DNA from 3 places in the Oscillibacter sp. GMB15532 genome. Region 3 is predicted to be linked to each of the others. Evidence: riboswitches for the same ligand, from Rfam matches in the RefSeq annotation. Region 3 holds a riboswitch; each other region holds the start of a gene.
What was found. A riboswitch is a leader RNA that binds a small molecule or an ion and turns the genes downstream of it on or off. The one in region 3 is predicted to bind lysine.
Positions count from the first base shown of each region.

Region 1: it holds a riboswitch for lysine, as region 3 does, so the genes downstream of both, dapA (4-hydroxy-tetrahydrodipicolinate synthase) here and ABVS15_RS12655 (Na+/H+ antiporter NhaC family protein) in region 3, are expected to answer to the same signal.
Region 2: it holds a riboswitch for lysine, as region 3 does, so the genes downstream of both, ABVS15_RS01615 (transporter substrate-binding domain-containing protein) here and ABVS15_RS12655 (Na+/H+ antiporter NhaC family protein) in region 3, are expected to answer to the same signal.

Region 1 covers NZ_JBEVTO010000004.1:6,027-13,486, reverse strand. The annotation lists gene dapB (4-hydroxy-tetrahydrodipicolinate reductase) at 1-331, opposite strand, end outside; gene dapA (4-hydroxy-tetrahydrodipicolinate synthase) at 328-1,215, opposite strand; lysine riboswitch at 1,326-1,491, opposite strand; gene ABVS15_RS05800 (response regulator transcription factor) at 1,736-2,416, shown strand; gene ABVS15_RS05795 (sensor histidine kinase) at 2,419-3,402, shown strand; gene ABVS15_RS05790 (ABC transporter ATP-binding protein) at 3,549-4,316, shown strand; gene ABVS15_RS05785 (ABC transporter permease) at 4,309-6,312, shown strand; gene ABVS15_RS05780 (hypothetical protein) at 6,569-6,898, opposite strand; gene ABVS15_RS05775 (PrpR N-terminal domain-containing protein) at 7,446-7,460, opposite strand, start outside.
Region 2 covers NZ_JBEVTO010000001.1:347,663-355,122, forward strand. The annotation lists gene nrdD (anaerobic ribonucleoside-triphosphate reductase) at 1-619, opposite strand, end outside; gene ABVS15_RS01600 (MATE family efflux transporter) at 742-2,154, opposite strand; gene ABVS15_RS01605 (EAL domain-containing protein) at 2,260-4,803, opposite strand; gene ABVS15_RS01610 (phosphatase PAP2 family protein) at 4,800-5,363, opposite strand; lysine riboswitch at 5,640-5,809, shown strand; gene ABVS15_RS01615 (transporter substrate-binding domain-containing protein) at 5,960-6,859, shown strand; gene ABVS15_RS01620 (amino acid ABC transporter permease) at 6,912-7,460, shown strand, end outside.
Region 3 covers NZ_JBEVTO010000010.1:113,326-120,785, forward strand. The annotation lists gene ABVS15_RS12640 (NUDIX domain-containing protein) at 1-121, shown strand, start outside; gene ABVS15_RS12645 (DUF3783 domain-containing protein) at 199-591, shown strand; gene ABVS15_RS12650 (DUF523 domain-containing protein) at 588-1,019, shown strand; lysine riboswitch at 1,100-1,275, shown strand; gene ABVS15_RS12655 (Na+/H+ antiporter NhaC family protein) at 1,341-2,957, shown strand; gene ABVS15_RS12660 (TrpB-like pyridoxal phosphate-dependent enzyme) at 3,352-4,737, shown strand; gene ABVS15_RS12665 (polysaccharide pyruvyl transferase family protein) at 4,876-7,167, opposite strand; gene ABVS15_RS12670 (cytidine/deoxycytidylate deaminase family protein) at 7,189-7,460, opposite strand, start outside.

The sequences.
Region 1 (7,460 bases), on a different contig from region 3:
GCGCCCTGCGAAACACAGCAATGCCAAGAGAAAAATTGGCGGCGTGGAGCACCGGGGCAACGCTTCCAAGCCCCCGAAGCTCCTCCATTTCCTTCGGTGTATAGCCCGTGGTACCGGAGAGCAAAGGCGTGCCGGTGCGGCGGACGTAGGCGGCAACCGCACCCAGCGTCTCCGGTCGGGAAAAATCCACAGCCATATCCGCCCCCGGAAGCGCGGCGAGCTGCGCAAGATTTTCCCGGTCCAATGCGGCGACCACCTCGTGGCCCAACTCCGTTGCCCGCTGCTCCAGCAGCTTCCCCATTTTTCCGTGTCCGATCAGTACCAGCTTCACAGCAGACCCGCCTCCCGCATGGTGGCCTCCAGCTTCCGCTTTGCATCCCCGCTCATCTCATAGAGCGGCAGGCGCATGGGACCTACATTCAGGCCCATGAGGTTCATAGCGGTCTTTACGGGAATGGGGTTCACCTCCAAAAACAAATCGTTCATCACCTGCAAATACCGCAGATGCTGCCCAACCGCCTTTTCCCGGTCGCCATGGAGAAATTCCGTGACAATTTCATGGCATTCCTTGGGCATCACGTTGGCGTACACGGAGATCACGCCGCTGCCGCCGATGGAAAGCAGGGGGACAGTGATGTCGTCGTTTCCGGAATAGAGGGCAAAATCCGGCCCGATGCAGTGGGCAATTTTCATGGCGTAGCTCATATCGCCGGAGGCCTCCTTGATGGCGGCGATATTGGGGTGCTTTGCCAGCCGCTCCACCACGGACACGGGGATGGCGCAGCCGGTGCGGCCCGGAACATTGTAGAGAATGCAGGGGATATTCACCGCGTCCGCCACGTCGGCGAAGTGGTGATACATGCCCTCGGCATTGGTCTTATTGTAGTAGGGGGTAATCAGCAGCAGCGCGTCGGCCCCCATGTCCTGATAGCGCTTTGCGTACTCCACCTGCGTAGCGGTGCAGTTGGAGCCGCTGCCCACCACCACCGGAACCCGGCCGTTTACCGTTTTCAGCGTGTGGGCCACCACCGCGCCGTCCTCCTCGTGGGTCATGGTGGAGGATTCTCCGGTGGTTCCCAGAACCAGAATGGCGTCCGTCCCGGCGGCAATCTGCCGCTCCAAAAGCTGGGTCAAAACCTCAAAATTGACGCTCCCGTCGTCGTGAAACGGCGTGACCGTGGCCACGATTGAACCCTGTACATGATCGAATTTCATAGTGTTTCCTCCATACGTTGATTGTTTAAGCAACAAAAAATCGGCAGAGAAAACGCTCTCTACCGACAATCGCCCCCACACCAATCTACAAAGCGTGCGGAAGTACCCTGTGAGCAGATAGCGCACCCGCGGTTTCCCACGGACAGTCCCGGAGATATTCTCCCCGGACCCACCAAAACGGCATACCTGCCGATTCAGTTCGGCGAATTCGCTTCCGCTGCGATCGTTGCCTGTCGGCTCCCGCAGCGCCGTCTCATTCGCGCCTCTATCCTATTGGGGTTATCATAGCATCTTTCCGGCCCGGATTCAAGAGCAAGTTTCCGACCCAGAGAGGAAAAATCCACAAAATTCTGCGGCAGGCGGACAAAAAGTGAAGCGTTGCGCTAAAATTGGAAATAGATTATACTATCTCCTGAGACTATGTATTTGAGCAAACGCGTCTTTAGGTCGCATAAAACACAGCGGTTTGCCGTTCCAAAAATCCCTGCGGGACGGGCAAGCGCATAGGGAGGTACGGAATTTGAACGGCTGCCGTATTTTAATAGTGGAGGACGACCCGGTGATCTCCGGAGCTATGGAGGCGCATCTTGAAAGCTGGGGATATCGGGTCCTCCGGGTGAAGGATTTCCAGAATGTGATGGCGGAATTTGCCGCCGCCGCGCCGCAGATGGTGCTGCTGGATGTGTCTCTTCCATTTTTCAACGGGTATCACTGGTGTACGGAGATTCGGCGGGTATCCAAGGTCCCGATTCTGTTCATCTCCTCCGCCGGAGACGACATGAACCAGATCATGGCCATGAACATGGGCGGAGACGATTTTCTGGCAAAACCGTTTGATTTGAGCGTCCTCACCGCCAAGGTGCAGGCGCTGCTGCGCCGGGCCTATGATTTCGGAGAACCCGCCCAGCTTTTGTCCTGCGGCGGGGCGGTTCTGAATTTGTCCGACGGAACGCTGACCGCCGGGGCGGAGAAGGTGGAGCTGACCCGCAATGAGCTGAAAATTTTGCAGATGCTCTTGGAAAACCGGGGCCGGATTGTCAGCCGCGAGGGTCTGATGACCCGATTGTGGGAATCCGACGCGTTTGTGGATGAAAATACCCTGACGGTAAACGTGGCCCGGCTGCGCAAAAAGCTGGAGGCGGCGGGCCTTGGAACATTGATCCGCACGAAAAAGGGCGCGGGCTATCTGGTGGAGGACTGAGGATGCTGCTACAATATCTGAGACGGCAGTATAAGCTGCTGCTGTTTCTGGCGGCATCCGCCGCCATTTTTGCCGGGGTTTTGTCGCTGTATGCATACCCCGCCGAGGCGGTGGGGTACGCCGCGCTTTTATGCATCGTGCTGGGCCTGCTGTTTTTCGCGGTGGGCTATGCCGGATTTCTCCACCGCCACAAGGAGCTGGAACTGCTGAAAAAGGCCGTTTATGAAACGGTTCTGCCTCTTCCCCGCCCCCGCAGCGCACTGGAGGCAGACTATCAGGCGCTTTTAAACGACGTGTGTGCCCATCGGGCGCGACTTTTGACCCAAAGCGAAAACAGCCGCCAGGATTTGCTGGACTACTATACCCTGTGGGCCCACCAAATCAAAACGCCCATTGCCGCCGGACGGCTTCTGCTTCAGTCCGGCGGAGAGACGGACCGGGAGGCCCTGTCGGCGGAGCTTTTGAAGATTGAGGAATACGTGGAAATGGTTCTGGGATATCTGCGGCTGGACAGCGACACAACGGATTATGTTCTGCGCCGCTGCGAACTGGACGGAATCATCCGGGCAAGTCTGCGCCGGTACGCGCGGCTGTTTATCCTGAAAAAACTGACGCTGGAATTTCATGAGACAAATCGGACGCTTATGACGGACGAAAAATGGCTGGGCTTTGTGCTGGGACAGATTTTATCCAACGCCATCAAATATACGCCCGAGGGCGGCACTGTCCGCATCTATCCCGACGGCGAGACACTGGCCATCGCGGACAATGGCATCGGTATCCGTCCGGAGGACCTGCCCCGGGTATTTGAAAAGGGCTTCACCGGCTATAATGGCCGGGAGGACCGGAAAGCCACGGGGATAGGGCTGTATCTCAGCCGGCGGGTTTTGACAAATCTGGGCCACGGAATTACCATTGTGTCCCGGCCCGGTGTGGGGACCATTGTGCGCCTGCTGCTGCACGACGGACGGCAGGTGGAGGAATAGTCATTTACCCATTTTGGCGGCTTCAAATTGACTTTAAACGGGCAAACTTACAAAACTGTAAGCTTGCGGGCCAAACTGTAAGGGAATTCAATGGCTGGGCCACGGAAACCTTGTTAAGATGAGAGCATCAAAAGGAGGAATTTCATATGTCGCTTCTGGAAGTATCTCATCTTCAAAAAATTTATACCACCCGCTTTGGCGGAAATCAGGTGGAGGCATTGAAAAATGTCAGCTTTTCCGTGGAACCGGGAGAATACGTGGCCATCATGGGGGAATCCGGCTCAGGAAAGACCACGCTTTTAAATATCCTGGCCGCGCTGGACAAGCCCACCTCCGGAGAGGTGTTGCTGGCAGGCCGGGCCGTCTCCGACATCCGGGAGCGGGACATGGCGGCCTTTCGCCGGACAAATCTGGGCTTTGTGTTTCAGGATTTTAATTTGCTGGACACCTTTTCTTTACAGGATAACATTTTTCTTCCGCTTGTGCTGGCACGGCAGGAGTTCGGCGAGATGGAAAAGGCGTTGAAGCCGCTGGCGGAGCAGCTTGGAATCAAGGACATTTTAAGTAAATATCCCTATGAGGTTTCCGGCGGGCAAAAGCAGCGCTGCGCCGTGGCCCGGGCGCTGATTACAAAGCCCCAGATCGTTCTGGCCGACGAACCCACCGGCGCTTTGGATTCCCGGGCCTCCGACCGGCTTCTGGATTTGTTTGGGGAAATCAACGGGGGCGGACAGACCATTTTAATGGTGACCCACTCCGTCAAGGCCGCCAGCCATGCCCAGCGGGTTTTGTTTCTGCGGGACGGGGAGGTCTATCACCAGCTCTATCGTGGGGAAAACACCCGGGAACAGCAGTTTGGCCGCATCTCCGACACGCTGACGGTGCTGGCGCAAGGCGGTGAGGCAAATGAGTAAGGGGCATTTCTACCCGCGGATGGCGCTGGTCAATCTGGCGCGGAACGGAAAATTCTACATCCCCTATCTTTTGACCGTCATCGGGACGGCGGCGGCATATTACATCGCGCTGGCCCTTGCAAACGCACCCGATTTGCCCAACAGCTCCCGATACATGTATCTCTCCGTGTTTATGAGCATCGGCACCTTTGTCATCGCCGTGTTTGCCGTGATTTTTCTGACGTATACCAACAGCTTTCTCATGAAGCGACGCAAGCGGGAGCTGGGCCTTTACAATGTTTTGGGCATGGGCAAGCGGCATATTGCAATTGTCCTCGGCCTTGAAACGGCGTATACCGCCGCCGCAGGTATTGTGGGCGGCGTGCTGCTGGGGCTGCTGCTGCAAAAGCTGGCGGTTTTGCTGCTGTGCCGCCTGATGCAGATGGACATTGCATACGGCTTTTACGTATCCGGCGAGGGAATTGCCGGGACGGCTGGGCTGCTTGGAATCATATTGCTGTTCAATCTGCTGCTCAATCTTCGCCGCATCCATGTTCAAAACCCCACGGAGCTGCTGCGGGAAAGCAGCGCCGGAGAGCGGGAGCCGAAAACTCGCGTCATCACGGCGGTGATTGGCATTGTTGCGCTGGGCGCAGGGTATACCATCGCCATCACCACCCGGTCCGCCATGGCGGCGCTGGGTATGTATTTTGTGGCGGTGCTGCTGGTCATCATCGGAACGTACTGCCTGTTTACCGCCGTGAGCATCGCGGTGCTAAAGGCCCTGCGGGCCAATAAACAGTATTACTATCAAATCAACCATTTCATCGGCGTTTCCGGAATGCTGTACCGTATGAAGCGCAACGCCGTTGGCCTTGCCAATATCTGCGTACTTTCCACCATGGTGCTGGTGATGATTTCGGGCACGCTGTCGCTGTATCTGGGAAGCGAGGCGGCGCTGGAGGAGCAGTTTCCCGGAAACCTGCGGGCAGAGATTCAGTATGACCCGTTGAAGGAGAATCCCTTTGACCCGCAGGCACTTTATAAAACCATGGCCGAACAGCTGGGCGTAAAGGGAATCTCCGTCGAGCCTGTTTCCAGTTATCGCTATCTCTCTTTCGGCGTACATGAAGACAACGGTGCGCTGGAGGTGAAAAGCGGTAATTCTGCCTACAACAACATGATTTGCGCTATGGCTCCCGCTGATTATGCCGCTGTCACCGGCAAGGAGGCTCCGGCGCTTTCCGACGGTGACATGCTGCTGTATGCAGACGGGGCGGGGCAAAAACGAAGCCTGACCTTCCGCTTCTCCGATGCCGACGACCTGACGCTGACAGCGGCGAAGCCCGACACACAGTATCCTGCTCCACCCGAATTCCAGCCCTCCGCGGTGGATGTGCTGTACATGGTGGTATCCGACGAGACGTTTGACGCGCTGTATGACGGCCAACGGGCCTCTCTGGGCGCACAGGACACGGAACCCATGCAGTGGCGCGGCTTTTGGGCTATGGACGAGGGCGCCGTGCAGCCAAACGAGCTGGAACAGACGCTGGATTTCACCGGCACGGGAGACTGGGCCCGGCTGAACATTGAAACCAGAGAGAGCTTCGGGCAGGATTACTATTCGCTCAATGGCGGTTTCTTCTTCCTCGGGGTGTTTTTGGGGACCATTTTCCTGATGGCCGCCGTCCTGATAATTTATTACAAGCAAATCTCCGAGGGCTATGAGGATCGGGAGCGATATCTTGTGATGCAGAAGGTAGGGATGGAGCTGAAAACCGTCCGACGGTCCATCAACTCCCAGCTATTGGTGGTGTTTTTCGCCCCTTTGGCGGTGGCGGCGGTTCATGTGGCGTTTGATTTCAGTCTCATGACCCGTCTGCTGACGCTTTTTTCCCTGCACAACGGACCGCTGGTGCTGGGGTGCACCGCGGGGACGCTGGCGGTGTTCGCGGTGATTTACGCGTTGGTCTACCGCGCAACAGCCAAGGCTTACTATGAGCTAGTCAGCGCCTGACGTCCGGTTCTTTAAGCACCCGGCGTTCCTTGGGCGTCACCGGGAATCCATGAAAAAGACCCATTCAGCGTGAATTAGCCCCCCAAAAACGCACAAACCGCAAAAAGCCCCCTGATGTAGGAAAACGAACCTACATCAGGGGGTATTATTATGTGTAAACACAAATGGGCAACTAGCAAGACAGTGCTGCCATAGATCGGGGAAAACATCTGCTAAGATTAGTCTAACTTTTGAGCTTTCACTCGGCAGGACCGTTTCAGCACGGATGAGCACTTTCCGTTCCCGCGCAGATAAATCCCAAAACCCTGTTGGAGTGGATACAGGTCCCTTCTGTCACGCTCACCCCGGACAGGGCGGTCAAGGCTTCCAAAATGGCTGTCTCCTTGCCAATAATGTTTTCCTGGGGTACGCCGGCGGCCAATACCTCAAAGATGATATGTGCCGGGCCTACGTCCACCACCTGCACGTTCCCCTTTTCAAGTTGCAGTGTGTCGGCTACCGCCGATGCCATATCGGCAAGATTTTCCCCGCTGAAGGTAATTTCATTGATCCAAAGCTCGGTTGTCTGCACTAGGTTTAGCTTCATCATGGCCTCCTTCCCATATCCGTTCCAACATACGGCCGCTCCGCCTCCGCAACTTCCATGGCGGCACAGAGGGCCCACGACACAGCACATGACCTGGTTATTTAAAATACGGTTGGCCCACAACGGCAAAGAGCATCGGGCCACCAATATCCTAACTTGTTCCAAATATGCCAATTTTCGGCATTGCCGAACACCGTTCTTTATATATGCCGTAAAAAAAGAAGACAGTCCGCCTCCTCTTTTTGTATAAATCCACCGGATATCGGCCCAGCCACCACCAAATGAGCCGCCACACAGTACATGACGTCTCCCTTATGCAACCTTCTTGGCATGTAAAGCACACAAGCGGCCGATTCCGTCTTTTTCGGGATGACTGCACAGCCGCCATCAAGTTTTTCTTAGTTCAATTATAGTTATCCGCTGTTTACTTGTCAATAAAATTCTACAATGCAAGATAAAGTTCGTTAATAGCGCACATTTTTGAGAAGTAATTTTTTACACCTGTACGCATCCCAAACGGCGTCCCCCGTCATGTGGGCGCGAACCATTATGGGTTTTTCAG
Region 2 (7,460 bases), on a different contig from region 3:
TGTTGCAGGCGGTGGAAAAGCTGTGGGGCTTTTCAATCAGCGTGCCGGAAATCACCGTACCGTTTTGCAGCATGTCCTCCAGATTCACAAGATCACAGTTGTGCATGTGCTGGGCGTAATAGTCCATGTCGTGGAAATGAATCACGCCCTCCTCGTGGGCCTGCACCACTTCCGTCGGCAGCAGCAGGCGCTTGGTGATGTCCTTGGACACCTCGCCCGCCATATAGTCCCGCTGGACGGAGTTCACCGTGGGATTTTTATTGGAGTTTTCCTGCATAACCTCCTCGTTGTTGCACTCGATGAGGCTGAGAATCTGATTGTCGGTGGTGTTGGCGGCCCGGGCCAGCGTCCGGGTATAACGATAACGGATATAGCGCTTCGCCGTTTCATAGGCACTGTGGCGCATCAGCTCTGTCTCCACCAGTTCCTGAATTTCCTCCACATTCAGCGTCCGGCCAACCTTCTCCGCAGTAGTCTCCACATTCAGCGCGATCTGCTGCACCTGTGCGTGGGACAGCTCCGGCGTCTGCCCGCCTGCAAAGTTCGACTTTTCCACCGCCGCTGCGATTTTTTCCCGGTCAAAGCCCGCTTCACTGCCGTTTCTTTTGATAATTTTCATGATGTTTCTGCCGCTCCCTTTTGTCGAAAAGCCAAAATAGTTCTTCCCAACTTACTTTTATGTCAACCAAACGGTTTTATAACAACCACATTATATAGTGTGTCATCCCATTTTGCAATACCCTATTTAGTATTTTCTTCGAAAATTTCCACAGTCTTCTGTTCCGTCTGCACTTCGGCAAAGCGGCGGTCTGCCCTGTGCTTGGCCCAGAGGTAGCAGAGCACATGGATTAAAAGGGTCACTATCCATGAGACGGGATAGGACCAGTAGACACACTCCGGCGTGTGATACGCCGGAATCTGAAAGACCGTGGCAACCCACACAAGACGCAGGACGCAGGCCCCCATCAGCGACACCATCATGGGCATCACGGAGTAGCCAATGCCCCGCAGAGCACCCACCATCGTGTCCATCATGCCGCAGATAAAATAGGTCCCGCAGATAATGCCAAGGCGCACAAAGCCAGCCTCCACCACCGCCGGGTCCCCGGAGTAGATTCCAAGCAACAGCCGGCCCCCCTGCCACGCGCCCACGCCCAGCACCAGTCCCGTGGCCGTTACACAGCCCAGCCCCGTCAGCAAAATGCGGTTGACCCGGTCCAGCCGTCCCGCACCCACGTTCTGGCTGGTAAAGGACAGCGTCGCCTGATACACCGCGTTCATCGCCACGTATACAAATCCCTCGATATTGCTGGAGGCAGCGCTGCCCGCCATGACAATCTCCCCCAGAGAGTTGACGGAGGACTGAATGACCACGTTGGACAGCGAAAAAATGATGCCCTGCACTCCGGCGGGCAGACCCACCCGCAAGATGCCCACAAGCTGCTCCTTGTGAAATCGCAGCGCCCGCAGGTCCAGATGAAAGCTCCCCGTCTCCCGCATCAGGCAGGAAACCACCAGCGCCGCGGAAATGCACTGGGACACCACGGTGGCAATCGCCACGCCCGCCACGTCCAAATGAAACACGATCACCAGCAGCAGGTTCAAAACCACATTCACCACGCCGGCCAGCAGCAGGTAATACAAGGGACGGCGGGTATCTCCCTTGGAGCGCAGAAGGCCCGCGCCGAAGTTATAGAGCATCAGGGCGGGCATCCCCAAAAAGTAGATCCGCAGATACAGCACCGCCAGATCCAAAACGGCGGGAGGCGTCTGCATCCAGACCAGCACCTGCCGCGCCATGGCGACGCCCACCACAATCAGCACCATACCGCTGCAAAATGCCAAAAGCATAGCCGTGTGGACCGCCCGATGGAGCTCCCGCTCCCGCTTTGCCCCGAAATATCGGGCCGCCAGCACGTTTGCGCCCACGGAAAGCCCGACAAACAAATTTGTCAGCAGATTGATCAGCGCCGCGTTGGACCCCACCGCCGCCATAGAATTATCCCCGGAAAACTGCCCTACCACAATCACGTCCGCCGCGTTGAACAGCAGTTGGAGTACGCCGGAGGCCATCAACGGCACGGCAAAGCGCAGCATTTTTTTCAAGATTGGCCCGCTGCACATATCAATTTCATAAGCCTTCGACTTTAACATAGGGTTTGCCGTCTCCTCATTTTCATGCTTTTGCATGGTGTTCCCGCAAAATTCGCGGCGGCAAAGGCTGCCGCCGCGAGTTGCAGTGATGCTATTTATCAATCATCAGGTTCCATTCGCCAGCGCATCCAGCGTTTTTCTCAAATCCTCCGGGTCATAGGGCTTGCGCACAAAGCCTCTGGCACCCAGACGCAGGGCCTTTTCCTCGCTGTCCAAATTATCCGCCTGGGAAAGCACCAGCACCGGAATATCCCGCAGAGCCGGGTCCTGCGCCTTCTTTTGCAGAAATTCGTACCCGTCCATAATGGGCATGATGATATCCAACAGCACCACGCCAACGTCTTCCCCGCTGCGCAGAGCATCCAGCCCCGCCTTGCCGTTGGACGCCTCCAGAATGCTGTATTGGTGAGAGAGCATCTTCTCCAGCACCAGTTGGTTCACCCGGTTGTCCTCCACAATTAGGAGCTTGCGGCAAGTACGGCAGCCCAATACCCGCTGCTGCCGGGGCGGCCCGAGCTCCTCGCTGGGGACGGCAGCGGGCACCATGCAGCCAAACTCGGCAGGCAGCTTCAACCGGGAAATATCCCGAAACAGCGCCAAAAACAGCTTGCGGCTGTCCTTGCGCCCCATGTAGCAGACGCTGACCATCAGGCTTTTGATCCGGTAGGAATCCATATACCGCCGGATGACCAGCTCCTGCCGTTCTCCCGTTTCCGAAGCGGCGTCCATGGCCATTAGAAACGCGGGACGGTCCCGCTCCTCCAGCCAGTCGGTAATCAGCTGCCCGCTGCGGAACAAAAGCTCGGGAGAGCTCTCCATCAGACGGTAATACCCGTCGTTCACGCTGAGAATCTCCGCCGCGTCGCCAAACTGCTCGAACATGGCCGCCGCGTCCATCCTCCCCCGCATCATCCTGTCATAGGCCTTTACCGCGTCCCACACCGCCCGGGTGTCCGCCGTTTTGTCAAAAATCCGGGGCCGTTCGGGAGCGAAAGTCGACCGGTATCGCTTCAGCAGGGAAAAAAAGTCGTCCTTCGGGACAGGGCGGGAGAAATAGTACCCCTGCACCCGGTCACAGCCGATGGAGCGCAGATAATCCACATGGGTCTGTGTCTCCGCCCCCTCCGCCACCACGCTCATCTCCAGCCACTTGGCCATGCGCACGATGCTGCTGACCACGCAGTTGGTCCGCTCGTCGCTGCCAACGCTGCGGATAAAGCCCATGTCCAGCTTCAAAGACGACACCGTCATATTCATCAGCATATTCAAAGAGGAGTAGCCGTTGCCAAAATCGTCAATCAAAACGGCAAAGCCCGCTGCGTTGAGCTGCCGTGTCAAATCCAGCATCTGACCCGGGTCCTCCATATAGACGCTCTCCGTCACCTCAATCCGAAAGACGGCGGGGTTCACATCGTACTTTTTTGCAAGTCCTGTCAGCAGCCCGCAGATATCCGCGCTGTAAATATCCAGCCGCGACATGTTGGCGGAAATGGTCACGTCGGGATAGCCCGCCGCCTTCAGCTCCGCCAGATACTGAAACACCTGCTCCCAGACATACTGGTCCAGTCGGTTGATAAAGCCGTTTTTTTCAAGGATGGAGATAAATTGATTGGGGAGAATCAGCCCCCGCTTGGGGTGATCCCAGCGCACCAGTGCCTCCGCCGACACGGGCGCGTTGGACGACAGGCTGAAAATCGGTTGAAGATACACCTGAAACTGCCCCTGCTCCAGCGCCTCATACATCCCGGAGGCCACCTCCTGCTCCCACAGCAGGCTCCGGCGCAGCTCCTCATCATAGAGCGCCACGCTCTTGTCGCTGCGGCCGGAAACGGTTTCCTGCGCGATTTGCGCGCGGTCACACAGCTCCACCACCGGAAGCGTGGGATCGTCGATTTCATAGACGCCGCAGCACAAATGCAACGCGTATTTCAGGTGCAGCCGCCGCATCAGATCGGCGCCCAGCCGGTTAAACCGGGAAAGCTCCAGTTCCTCCGTGCGGCACAGCATCACAAACCGGTCCCCACCCACGCGGCCCACGTGAATCACGCCCCGCATCGCGGACAGCTTTGCCGCCAGATTCCGCAAAAGCTGGTCGCCCGTGGCCCTGCCGAAAAGATCGTTGAACACCTTGAAGCGGTCCATGTTTAAAAAGATGATGGACAGCGACCTCGGCCGATTATCCTGTTCCATCTCCGCCAGCGTGTCCCGTGCCTTTTTTAAAAACGGTTCCCACTGCAAAACGCCGGTCAGCGGGTCCAAATCCCGATCTCTCCAGAAAAGATTCACCAGATTCTGCACCTGGCAGGCGAGAATATCCGGCTCTCTGGACTCCTCAAAAAACGCGGCGGCGCCAAGGCTCAGCGCCTTCAGCTCGTCCTCCGCCGTCCCCATGGCAACCACGGGAATCGACTTGAGCAGCCGGTTCGTATGAAGAAAGTGCATCACATCAAACCCGCTGAACTCAAACAGGCGGCATTGCAGCACAATCGCGGCAAAATCCTGCCGCGTCCGCAGGATGTCCACCGCCATTTCCCCGTCCAGCGCGGACGTGACGCAAAACGTGCCATGCAGGACCCCGGCAGTCTGCTGACGGCGCTCTCCATCCCCGTCCACCAGAAGAATTTTCTGTTTCTTCCGCGTGTCCTTCACGTCTCTCCCTCTCCTCCGGCGGGACGAAACCGCCCCGTTTTCTTATCTGCCCACCGCATCAAATGTCCGGCGGCCAAGCCCAGCGCCAAACCCAGCGACGCGCCGGCCAGCACATCGCTGGGCCAGTGCACATATAAATACAGCCGTGAAAAAGCAATCAGGGCCGCCAAAACCAAGACGGGCCCCAACAGTCTGCCGCGCTTCTCCGACAGCAGAGCGCCCACCGCGGCAAAGGACGCCGCCGCGTGCCCGGAGGGAAACGACCAGTCCTGCGGCCGGGAAATCAAAAGTGTTACCGCCGGATTCACGTCGCAGGGCCGCACCCGGGCAATCAGCGGCTTGAGAATCCCGTTGCAAAGCAGCACATCTAAAAGCAGCGCCAGCGCCAAAACCGCGCCGGTACGCCGATATCTCCGCATAAAAAGCAAAATTGCCGCCAGCGCAATCCAGATTTCTCCGTGATTGCACAGCGCGCTGATCAGCGGCATCAACCCGTCCAGAAGCTCCGTCCGGCAATTCTCCTGTATCCAGTTTAAAACGCCGAATTCCAGCTCCCTCACCCGCACACCTCTCCCATACGGCCGGCGCAAAATCGGCTGCGCCGGAAAGCTTTCAAAGCCCCCGTACAAAGCAATGTCGTCCACTGTGGCCATTGTACCATCTGCTTCCAATTTTGAAAAGGATTATTTATGCGCAATTCCACCAAAGTCAAACGAGTTTCAATTGCTTTGCCCTAAATTCCACCAATTTTTATGTTTTGCACAAAAATGCAAAAAAAATTTGGGAATACAGTTGACATCCCCTTCATATCGTGATAGGATACCTCAAAATTGGATCGCTCAGATAGAGGCGCGAGGTCCATCAGTACCGTGAGTAAGTCGGCAGGCAGCCGCCGCGGGAAAGGGGACGTCGCCGAAGGATTTTGGAGCTGCCTGCTCCAAGACACCTGGGCCGGCGGGGAATACCCGACGGACTGTCACATTTTTTGTGAAGCGCTATCATGGCTGAATCGGGCAGTTCTGCCTGCTTTTTCCACGGGTCGCTTTGCGTCAAAGCGGCCCGTTTTTTGTCGTTCTCCTTTGCGGCGTGGGGAGAGGGATATTCAGTGCCCGCCGCCACAAAATACCATTGGTTGAGTTGAAAGGAAGGATCTTTTATGAAGAAGTTTTTTGCTCTTGTTCTGGCTCTGGCCATGACTGCGTCTCTTGCCGCCTGCGGCGGCTCTGCCCCGGCGGCCTCCGGCTCCGGTGCGGCTGCCGGTTCCTCCGCGTCCTCCGCCGACGGCGCGGTCCCCTCCGGCGTGGAGGACGGGGTGCTGACCGTGGCCATGGAGTGCGGCTACGCGCCCTACAACTGGTCCCAGCCGGATGACTCCAACGACGCTGTTCCCATCCGGGACACCAGTGAATACGCCAACGGCTACGACGTGATGATGGCCAAAAAGCTCTGCGAGGCCAACGGCTGGGAGCTGGAAATTGTCCGGCTGGAGTGGGAATCTCTGGTACCCGCCGTTCAGTCCGGCGCCGTGGACGCGGTGATCGCGGGCCAGTCCATGACCGCCGAGCGGGCGGAGCAGGTGGACTTTGCAGGCCCCTATCTGTACGCCTCCATCATATGCCTGACCAAGGCAAACAGTGCCTTTGCAAACGCCAAGGGCATCAGCGACCTTGCCGGCGGCTCCTGCACCAGCCAGCAGGGCACCATTTGGTATGAAACCTGCCTGCCCCAGATTGAAGGGGCCGATATCCGCACGGCTGCGGAATCCGCCCCCGCCATGCTGATGGCGCTGGAAACCGGCGCGGTGGACTTTGTGTGCACCGATATGCCCACCGCACAGGGCGCGATGGTGGCCTATCCCGATTTCAAGCTGCTGGACTTCTCCGGCTCCGGTGACGACTTTGAAGTGTCCGACGAGGACGTGAACATCGGCATCTCCGTCATGAAGGGCAACACCGTGCTGAAGGACGCCATGAACTCCGTCCTCTCCGGCATGACTGCCGACGATTTCAACGACCTGATGGCGCAGGCCGTGGCGGTGCAGCCCATCGGGGCCTGAGCCTCCCTGTCCGGGCGCGCCCGCTGAATACTGAGAGAACGAGGGAACCATTATGGACTGGTCAAGATTTCCACAACTGGCCGCCGACATTACCGACCTCTGGGCCAAATACGGCACGGTGAGCTATCTGGGCGGCATCCGCCGCACGCTGATTCTGGCCGTGGTGGCCACGTTAATCGGCTGCGTCATCGGGCTTGGCTGCGGTATTTTGCAGACCATTCCCAGCGCCAAATCCGACCACCCCGTCAAGCGGCTGGGTCTGGGATTGGTGCGGGTGCTGCTGCGCATTTATATCGAGGTTTTCAGGGGCACGCCCATGATTTTGCAGGCAGTGTTCATTTACTACGGCCTGCCCTATTTCACCAACAACTCTCTCCGCTTTGAGGGTATCTGGACCGTGGCGATTCTGGTGGTATCCGTCAATACCGGCGCATATATGGCCGAGTCCGTCCGGGGCGGCATTCTCTCCATCGATCCCGGCCAGACGGAGGGGGCCAAGGCCATCGGCATGACCCACTTCCAAACCATGCTGGGGGTCATTCTGCCCCAGGCCCTGCGGAACATCATGCCCCAGATTGGCAACAACCTGATTATCAACATC
Region 3 (7,460 bases):
CGGGGACAACATTTTTCTTGACCTTTTGGAGTCCGACGCGCCCTTTTTTTCCTTAAAGCTGCGCTACGAGGGACAGACACTGGCGGAAGCCGTATTAAATGGTATGCCCTTGGCGCTTTAACGAGGAAACGGGAAGGGCGCGTTCTGAAAAATCACCGGATTTTCCGGTGAAGGCTGAATTTGGAAAGGAGCAAAGGCATGGGTACGATTTTGCTGTACGGCTTTGAGGAGCTGAACGATATTCTGGTGATTAAGGCCGCCGTGGGACCCTTTGGGGCGGAGGTGAGGCCCGTCTTCCGGGACGGATGGCGTACGCCTGTGGGTGCGCTGGCTGGGCGGGAAACCCGACCTGCCCGGGAGGGCGTATTCTCCGGAAAGTTGGGGGGCCAAATGATGGTTTTCTGCGATTTGGAGCAGCAGTTGGACGGGCTTTTGACCGCCCTGCGCCAGGCGGGCGTGGGCGCAGGATGCTATAAGGCGGTGCTGACCAAATGGAATCAGGAGTGGGACGGCATCGCCCTGTTTACGGAGCTTCAGCGGGAGCGACGGGAGATTGAGGCCCGCAAGCGGGAGCAGGCGGAGAAGAAATGAAGCTACTGGTTTCTGCATGCCTGCTTGGCCTGCCCTGCCGGTACGACGGCGGGGCCAAGCGCCTTGAGGGGATCGGCGCGCTGCTGGAGCGGCACGAATGTGTTCCGGTCTGTCCGGAGCAGCTGGGCGGACTGCCAACGCCCCGCCTGCCAGCCGAATGTCGGGAGGGGCGCGTTTTCACCCGGGAGGGCGCTGATGTGACGGCGGAATTTGAAAGAGGAGCGCAGGCCGCGCTGGAGCTGGCGCGGCTGTTTGGCTGTGAGGCGGCGCTATTGAAGGAGCGCAGCCCCTCTTGCGGCTGCGGTGTGCTTCACGACGGATACTTTTCCGGCGGACTGACCGCCGGAGACGGCGTGGCTGCGGCGCTTTTAAAGGCGGAGGGCATTCCTGTATACGGGGAGTCCCGTTTGGAAGAACTGCTGGGCTGATGGGTGGAAAATTGGGGGAATCGGCGGATTTTTGCCGCAAATGGTTGACTTTTATAGAAGCTTTGCTATAATCAAACGTATTGCATGATAGAGGTGCGACAGTCAAAAGTAGCGTTTCCCAAACAGGCTTAGAGGGGGAGACGGGAAAGGGACTGCCGCCGAGGCTTTGTTTCCCGGGGCCTGACGGGGACGGAGTCGGTTCGTCGGAGAACATCCGCCGGACTGTCGCCCTGCGGGGCGGAGCGCTGTCGTGATTCGTACGGGTTTGAGGTATGAAGTCATGACGCTTGGTCATGACTTTATTTTTTTGGAGGAGCTTCCATGAGGAACAAACCCTGCCGAAAGGCGGCACTTCTTGCCGCCGCGGTGTTGGCCCTGCTGACCATTCCGGTTCTGGCCGCCGGGGAGGGAACCGGTGCGTCCCCCGTGTTTTACGAGACGATCTGGTCCCTGCTGCCCCCGGTGGTGGCAATTGCGCTGGCCCTTGTGACCAAGGAGGTCTATTCCTCACTGTTTCTGGGTGTTCTCACCGGCGGGCTGCTGTGGTCCGGATTTTCCTTTGAGGGGACTGTCACACACGTGTTTCAGGACGGAATCGTCTCCGTCCTTTCCGACGGCTATAATGTGGGCATCATTGCGTTTCTGGTGATTTTGGGAGCCATGGTGAGCCTGATGAACCGGGCGGGCGGCTCTGCGGCCTTTGGCCGCTGGGCGCAGAAGAACATCAAAACCCGGGCGGGCGCACAGCTTGCCACCATTGTTTTAGGGATTCTGATTTTCATTGACGACTATTTCAACTGCCTTACTGTGGGCAGTGTGATGCTCCCCGTAACGGACAGCCACAACGTCTCCCGGGCGAAGCTGGCCTATCTGATCGACGCAACGGCCGCGCCGGTTTGCATCATCGCACCCATCTCCTCGTGGGCCGCCGCCGTCAGCGGCTTTGTGGAGGACGGGTCTGGCCTTGCGCTGTTTATCCGCGCCATCCCCTATAACTATTACGCCCTGCTGACCATCGTCATGATGATCGGCTTGGTGGTACTGAAAGCGGATTTCGGCCCTATGGCAGTCTATGAGGCCAATGCGGACAAGGGAGATCTGTTTTCCGGGAAAAACCCCTACGCCGCGGAGGATGAAATCAACGTATCGCAGAACGGCACCGTGGCGGACCTGGTGGCGCCCATCGTGGTGCTGGTGATCTTCTGCGTCATGGGGATGATTTATTCCGGCGGATTTTTCTCCGGGGTGAGCTTTGTGGATGCTTTCTCCGGGTCTGACGCATCCGTGGGCCTACTGCTGGGCAGTGCCTTCGGTCTGGCGTTTACGATTGGGTTTTACCTGCTGCGCCGCCGGCTGAGCTTTAAGGAAATGATGGACTGCATCCCGGAGGGCTTCAAGGCCATGGTTCCGGCCATCCTGATTCTCACCTTTGCGTGGAGCCTGAAGGCCATGACCGATTCTCTGGGCGCGCGGGAGTTTGTGGCCGCCGTGGTGCAGAACTCTGCCCAGAGCTTCCAGCTTCTGCTGCCCGCCATTGTGTTTGTGATCGGCTGTCTGCTGGCTTTTGCCACGGGCACCTCCTGGGGCACCTTCGGCATTCTGATTCCCATTGTGCTGAGCGTGTTTCCGCTGGAAGGCGGCAATCCCCTGAGCATCATCTGCGTCTCCGCCTGCATGGCTGGCGCGGTGTGCGGGGACCACTGCTCTCCCATTTCCGACACCACGATCATGGCCTCGGCAGGGGCCAAGTGCGACCATGTGAGCCATGTGTCCACCCAGTTGCCCTACGCCGTCACTGCGGCGGTGGTGAGCTGCGTGACCTATATCGTGGCAGGCACCTTTGCAACCGCGGGAATTGCCCCGTGGCTGGCGCTGCCAGTGGGGATTGTACTGATGCTGGGGACGCTGGTTTTTGCGGCATATTTCAGGAAAGCTTAAAAAATCAGTTGACAAACCGCAGCGCGGCGGGTATACTACGCTTTAATTACAACAATTACAACAAACTGAAGCGCCGGAGTGAGTACCCATATCCGAGCCCGGTATAGAGAGCCGCTGACGGTGGAAATGCGGCGCGGGCAGATTTGGCGAATGGACCGGCAAGGGTGAACCGAACGGCGGAAGCTTAGTAGGGGAGACGGGGAGGGCGCCCCGTTAAAAAAGGCCGGCACATGACAGTGTGCTGAAAAGTGGGCGCGGATACCGCGCCAAGCCGGGTGGCACCACAGGAGTGAAATCGCTCTTGTCCCTGCAAGTATTTGCAGGGACAAGGGCTTTTTTTATTTTTTGTTTGGCCGATGATTCGGTCGAATGCTTCAGAAAGGAAGGGAACACTATGGAACGCAAAGTCCCGTACAAAACCTATTTGACCGAACAGGAGCTGCCGAAGCAGTGGTACAATGTGCGCGCGGACATGAAGACCGACCACCGCCCCATTCTGCACCCGGGCACGCTGAAGCCCGTGACGCCCGCGGATATGACGCCCATTTTCTGCGAGAAGCTTGTTGGGCAGGAGCTGAACGCCACCGACCGCTTTATCGACATCCCCGAGGTGGTCCGCGATTTCTACAAGATGTACCGTCCCTCTCCGCTGGTGCGGGCCTACTGTTTAGAGAAAGCGTTGGACACTCCGGCGAAAATCTATTACAAGTACGAGGGAGGCAACACCAGCGGCAGCCACAAGCTGAACTCCGCCATCGCGCAGGCGTATTACGCCAAGGAGCAGGGCCTGAGGGGCGTCACCACCGAGACGGGCGCGGGACAGTGGGGAACCGCCCTGTCCATGGCCTGTGGCTATTTTGGGCTGGACTTAAAGGTCTTCATGGTCAAGGGCTCTGCGGAGCAGAAGCCCTATCGCAAGGCCGTGATGGAAACCTATGACGCGTCCGTTATCTCTTCCCCCTCGGACACCACAGCGGTGGGCCGCCGGATGCTGGAGGAATTTCCGGGTACCTCCGGAAGCCTTGGCACCGCTATTTCCGAAGCAGTGGAAAAGGCCACCACCACAGAGGGCTACCGCTACGTGTTGGGCAGCGTTTTGAATCAGGTGCTGCTGCATCAGTCCATTATCGGGCTGGAGACAAAGGCGGCCCTTGAGAAGCTGGATGAATATCCCGATATCCTCATCGGCTGCGCGGGCGGCGGGTCTAACCTTGGCGGGCTGATGGCCCCCTTCATGGCCGATAAGCTGACAGGAAAGCAGGCCCCGCATTTTATCGCGGTGGAGCCTGCGTCCTGCCCCTCCCTGACCCGGGGCAGATTTGCCTATGATTTCTGCGACACGGGAAAGGTCACGCCGCTGGCTAAGATGTATACGCTGGGCTGCGGCTTTATCCCGGCGCCCAACCACGCGGGCGGGCTGCGTTACCACGGCATGAGCCCCATTCTCTCCCAGCTCTATCACGACGGATTTTTGGACGAAGCCCGCTCCGTCACGCAGACCAAAGTTTTTGAAGCGGCTAAGCTGTTTGCGAAGGTGGAAGGCACGCTGCCTGCGCCGGAGTCGGCCCACGCAATCCGGGTTGCCATTGACGAGGCCATCCGGTGCAAAGAAGCGGGGGAAGCCAAAACCATTGTCTTTGGCCTTACCGGAACCGGGTACTTTGACATGGCGGCGTATATGTCTTACCACGACGGCAGCATGACCGATTATATCCCCACCGACGAGGATTTGGCCCACGGATTTTCCTATATTCCCAAGCTGCCGGGGATTCAGGAGTAACGCAGGTTTAGTTCCCTTAGGCTATCAAGAACCGGCGATGTGCCCCAGACCATGAACGCTGGAAAAAGCCCCCTGCGCAACGAAAGCTGCGCAGGGGGCTTTGTTCTTTATTTTGTGCTGCTGGGCTGAGGAACGGCCTTATTTCAGCTTGGATTTGATTTTTGCCTTTGCCTCCGGGCTGAGGGCTCTGGCGGCAAGCCGTACCGGCAGGGAGGGCAGGCGGAGAAATTTCTGCCGCACCTGATCAAAGGGCTGCAAGGCGTAGGCCGCGAAAAACGCCGCCCGGTCCCCGGGCTGGGCGATGGGAGAGGCCAGCCGGGGATTTCCCGCCACGGCCCTCTCCGGTGAAAAGGGCTGCCGCCCAAGGGGAAGACGGTCAAAAATATGGCTGGCGTGGGCCGTATTCACAATCAGGAGAGACACGCCCTTTTCCTGCTGGTCGCAAAGCTCGTCGGGCCGCAGGCCCCAGAAGTCTCCAAGAGTGAAATCCCCCGTCCGGGACAGGGAGGTATACGGACAGCGGTGGCAGCAGGGGCGCAGAAACAGCGCCCTGCCGAATGCCCGGCCCCACTCTGTCTGGAACAGGGGGGAGGAATCCGCCGATCCGTCCTTATAAAGCAGGGTAAAGTGGCTGTTCTTCCAGCCCGCCACCTTGTTGCGAAAGCGCACAGTTTGCAGTGAGCGCCGCCGATGGCTTTCGATGGAGCGAACCATGTCCGCCCACACGCCGGGGGAGGGAACGCCCTGACACACCACGTCGCAGGTGGTGAGATTTTCCGGACGGTGGCCCAGAAAATGATACAGTCCGTCCACCTGGCAGGGTGTGCCGGAGAAAAGCACGGGCCGGGACTTTAAAAGCTCCCGAATCTCCCGGTATACGCCCCGCAGGTCGCTTTGTACGTATTTTGCCCCCCGGAGATAGCGCAGATCCTCTGGTGCAAAGCAGGCAATGTGCCGCAGGCGCTGTTTGTCGTCCAGCGCCGCGCCAAACACCACGCCGCCGCTTTCCAGTGCGTCCGCCGCGATGAGGGAGAACACGCCGCCGGAGGTGGAGTCCTTGCGAATCACGTCGTCCCGGTTCCATGCGGCGAACACCGCCGGGAGGGGGCAGCTCTTGGGCGGGTGAAGCGGCGGGCAGACCGCCGTGCAGCGCCCGCAGTGAATGCACTTTTCAGGGTCGACCAAGGGGTAAGAAAAGCCCTCCCGGTCCGGTTCCATGGAGATGGCGTCCTTTGGGCAGACGGAGGCGCAGGCGGTGCAGCCCGTGCAGTCCGCCCGACCGACAAGCTCCGGTAAATCCGAGCCACTTTCGGCCTTTTCTGGGGTGGGAATCGGCTCGTTCAGCAGCGCGGCGCGGAGATACTCCAGAGAAGCCTGCCGCTCTGCCTCCAGCCGCCCGGTAGCGGCGGACCAGTCCACGGGGTCCGCCAGCCCGGCGGAGTCACCCTTTCCGATAATGCGGTCTGCAAGGCCCAGTCGGTCCAGAAGGCTGAAAATCCGGGACTGCTCCGGCGCGGCCAGCTCCGCCGGGGAAACGGCGGTAAAAAACGGCTTTTGAAACTGCACGGAAAACACGGTTCCGTGGAAGGAGTTGGTACACACATAGGCCGCGTGGCGGAACAGACCGAGAAATTCTGCAGGCCCTGCGGAGAAGACGCACTCCGCCTTCGGGTGGACCTTTTGCCGCAGACCGCAAAGCTGGACCACGGGAAGTCCCGTCTCCTCCTGCAAGCGGCGGATATAGGGCTCCAGCGGGCCGGGGGCGCTGATGCAGTAGCACAGAATGTAGCCGGCAGGCTGCTTTGGCTCCGCCGAAAGGGCGGCCCAGTCCTCCTGCTGCAAAAGCAGCGTAGGGTCCAGCACCACGGGGGCCTCCCGCCCGCCAACCTCACGGAGAATGGCCTGACCACGGGCCTCCCGGGCGGAAAGGTGGGAAAAGTCATCAAGATACCGGCGAAGCTCCTCCTCCATCCCGTCGGGGATGCGGGGAATGCCGAAGGAGGGTGCGTAGGCAATTTTCCGTCCGGCTGTAAAGCGGCTGAAAAACACCGGGTCAAACCGCCCGTCGGGGAAAATTTTTGGGTTCCAGATCTGATCGCTGCCGGAGAGGTAGACGTCGCAATCAGGCGCGCTTTCGAGTTCCCGCAGGCTTTCGTACCGCCGCTCCGTAATCTTCAGATTGCGGGCGGAAAAGTCCTCAAACCGCTGATACCGCTCGCGCATGGCGGAGTAGTGAAGTGCGGTGTGCGCATTTGCCGCGGCGGAGGAAAGCCCCCCAGCGTGGCGGAACAGGTCGTTATTCTGATTAACGTAATAGTTAAAAATTTCGCAGGAGCTTCCGAGCTGTTCCACGGCCCGCTGCGTGGCGCAGGCCTGCAAAACCGCACCATAGTGATGGATATGAAAAAAGGTGACAAGGCCCGTTTTCAAGTGACGGCCTCCTTCCTGAAATTACTGCTGAGAGGACGGCTCCTCCATGGGGCCGAAGTCGGGAAAGTCATCCTCGGCGATCCAATCCTCCACGGGGACCATGTCGAACTCCGTTTCCGTCCGCCGGATGACCACCCGTTCAAGCCCGGAGTTAATCACCTGCCTGCGGCACATGGAGCAGGAGGTGGCGTCGCCCAAAAGCTCGCCGGTCCGGGCGTCCCGGCCCACAAGGTACAGTGTTCCGCCCACCATGTCCCGCCGGGAGGCGGAGATGATGGCGTTGGCCTCGGCGT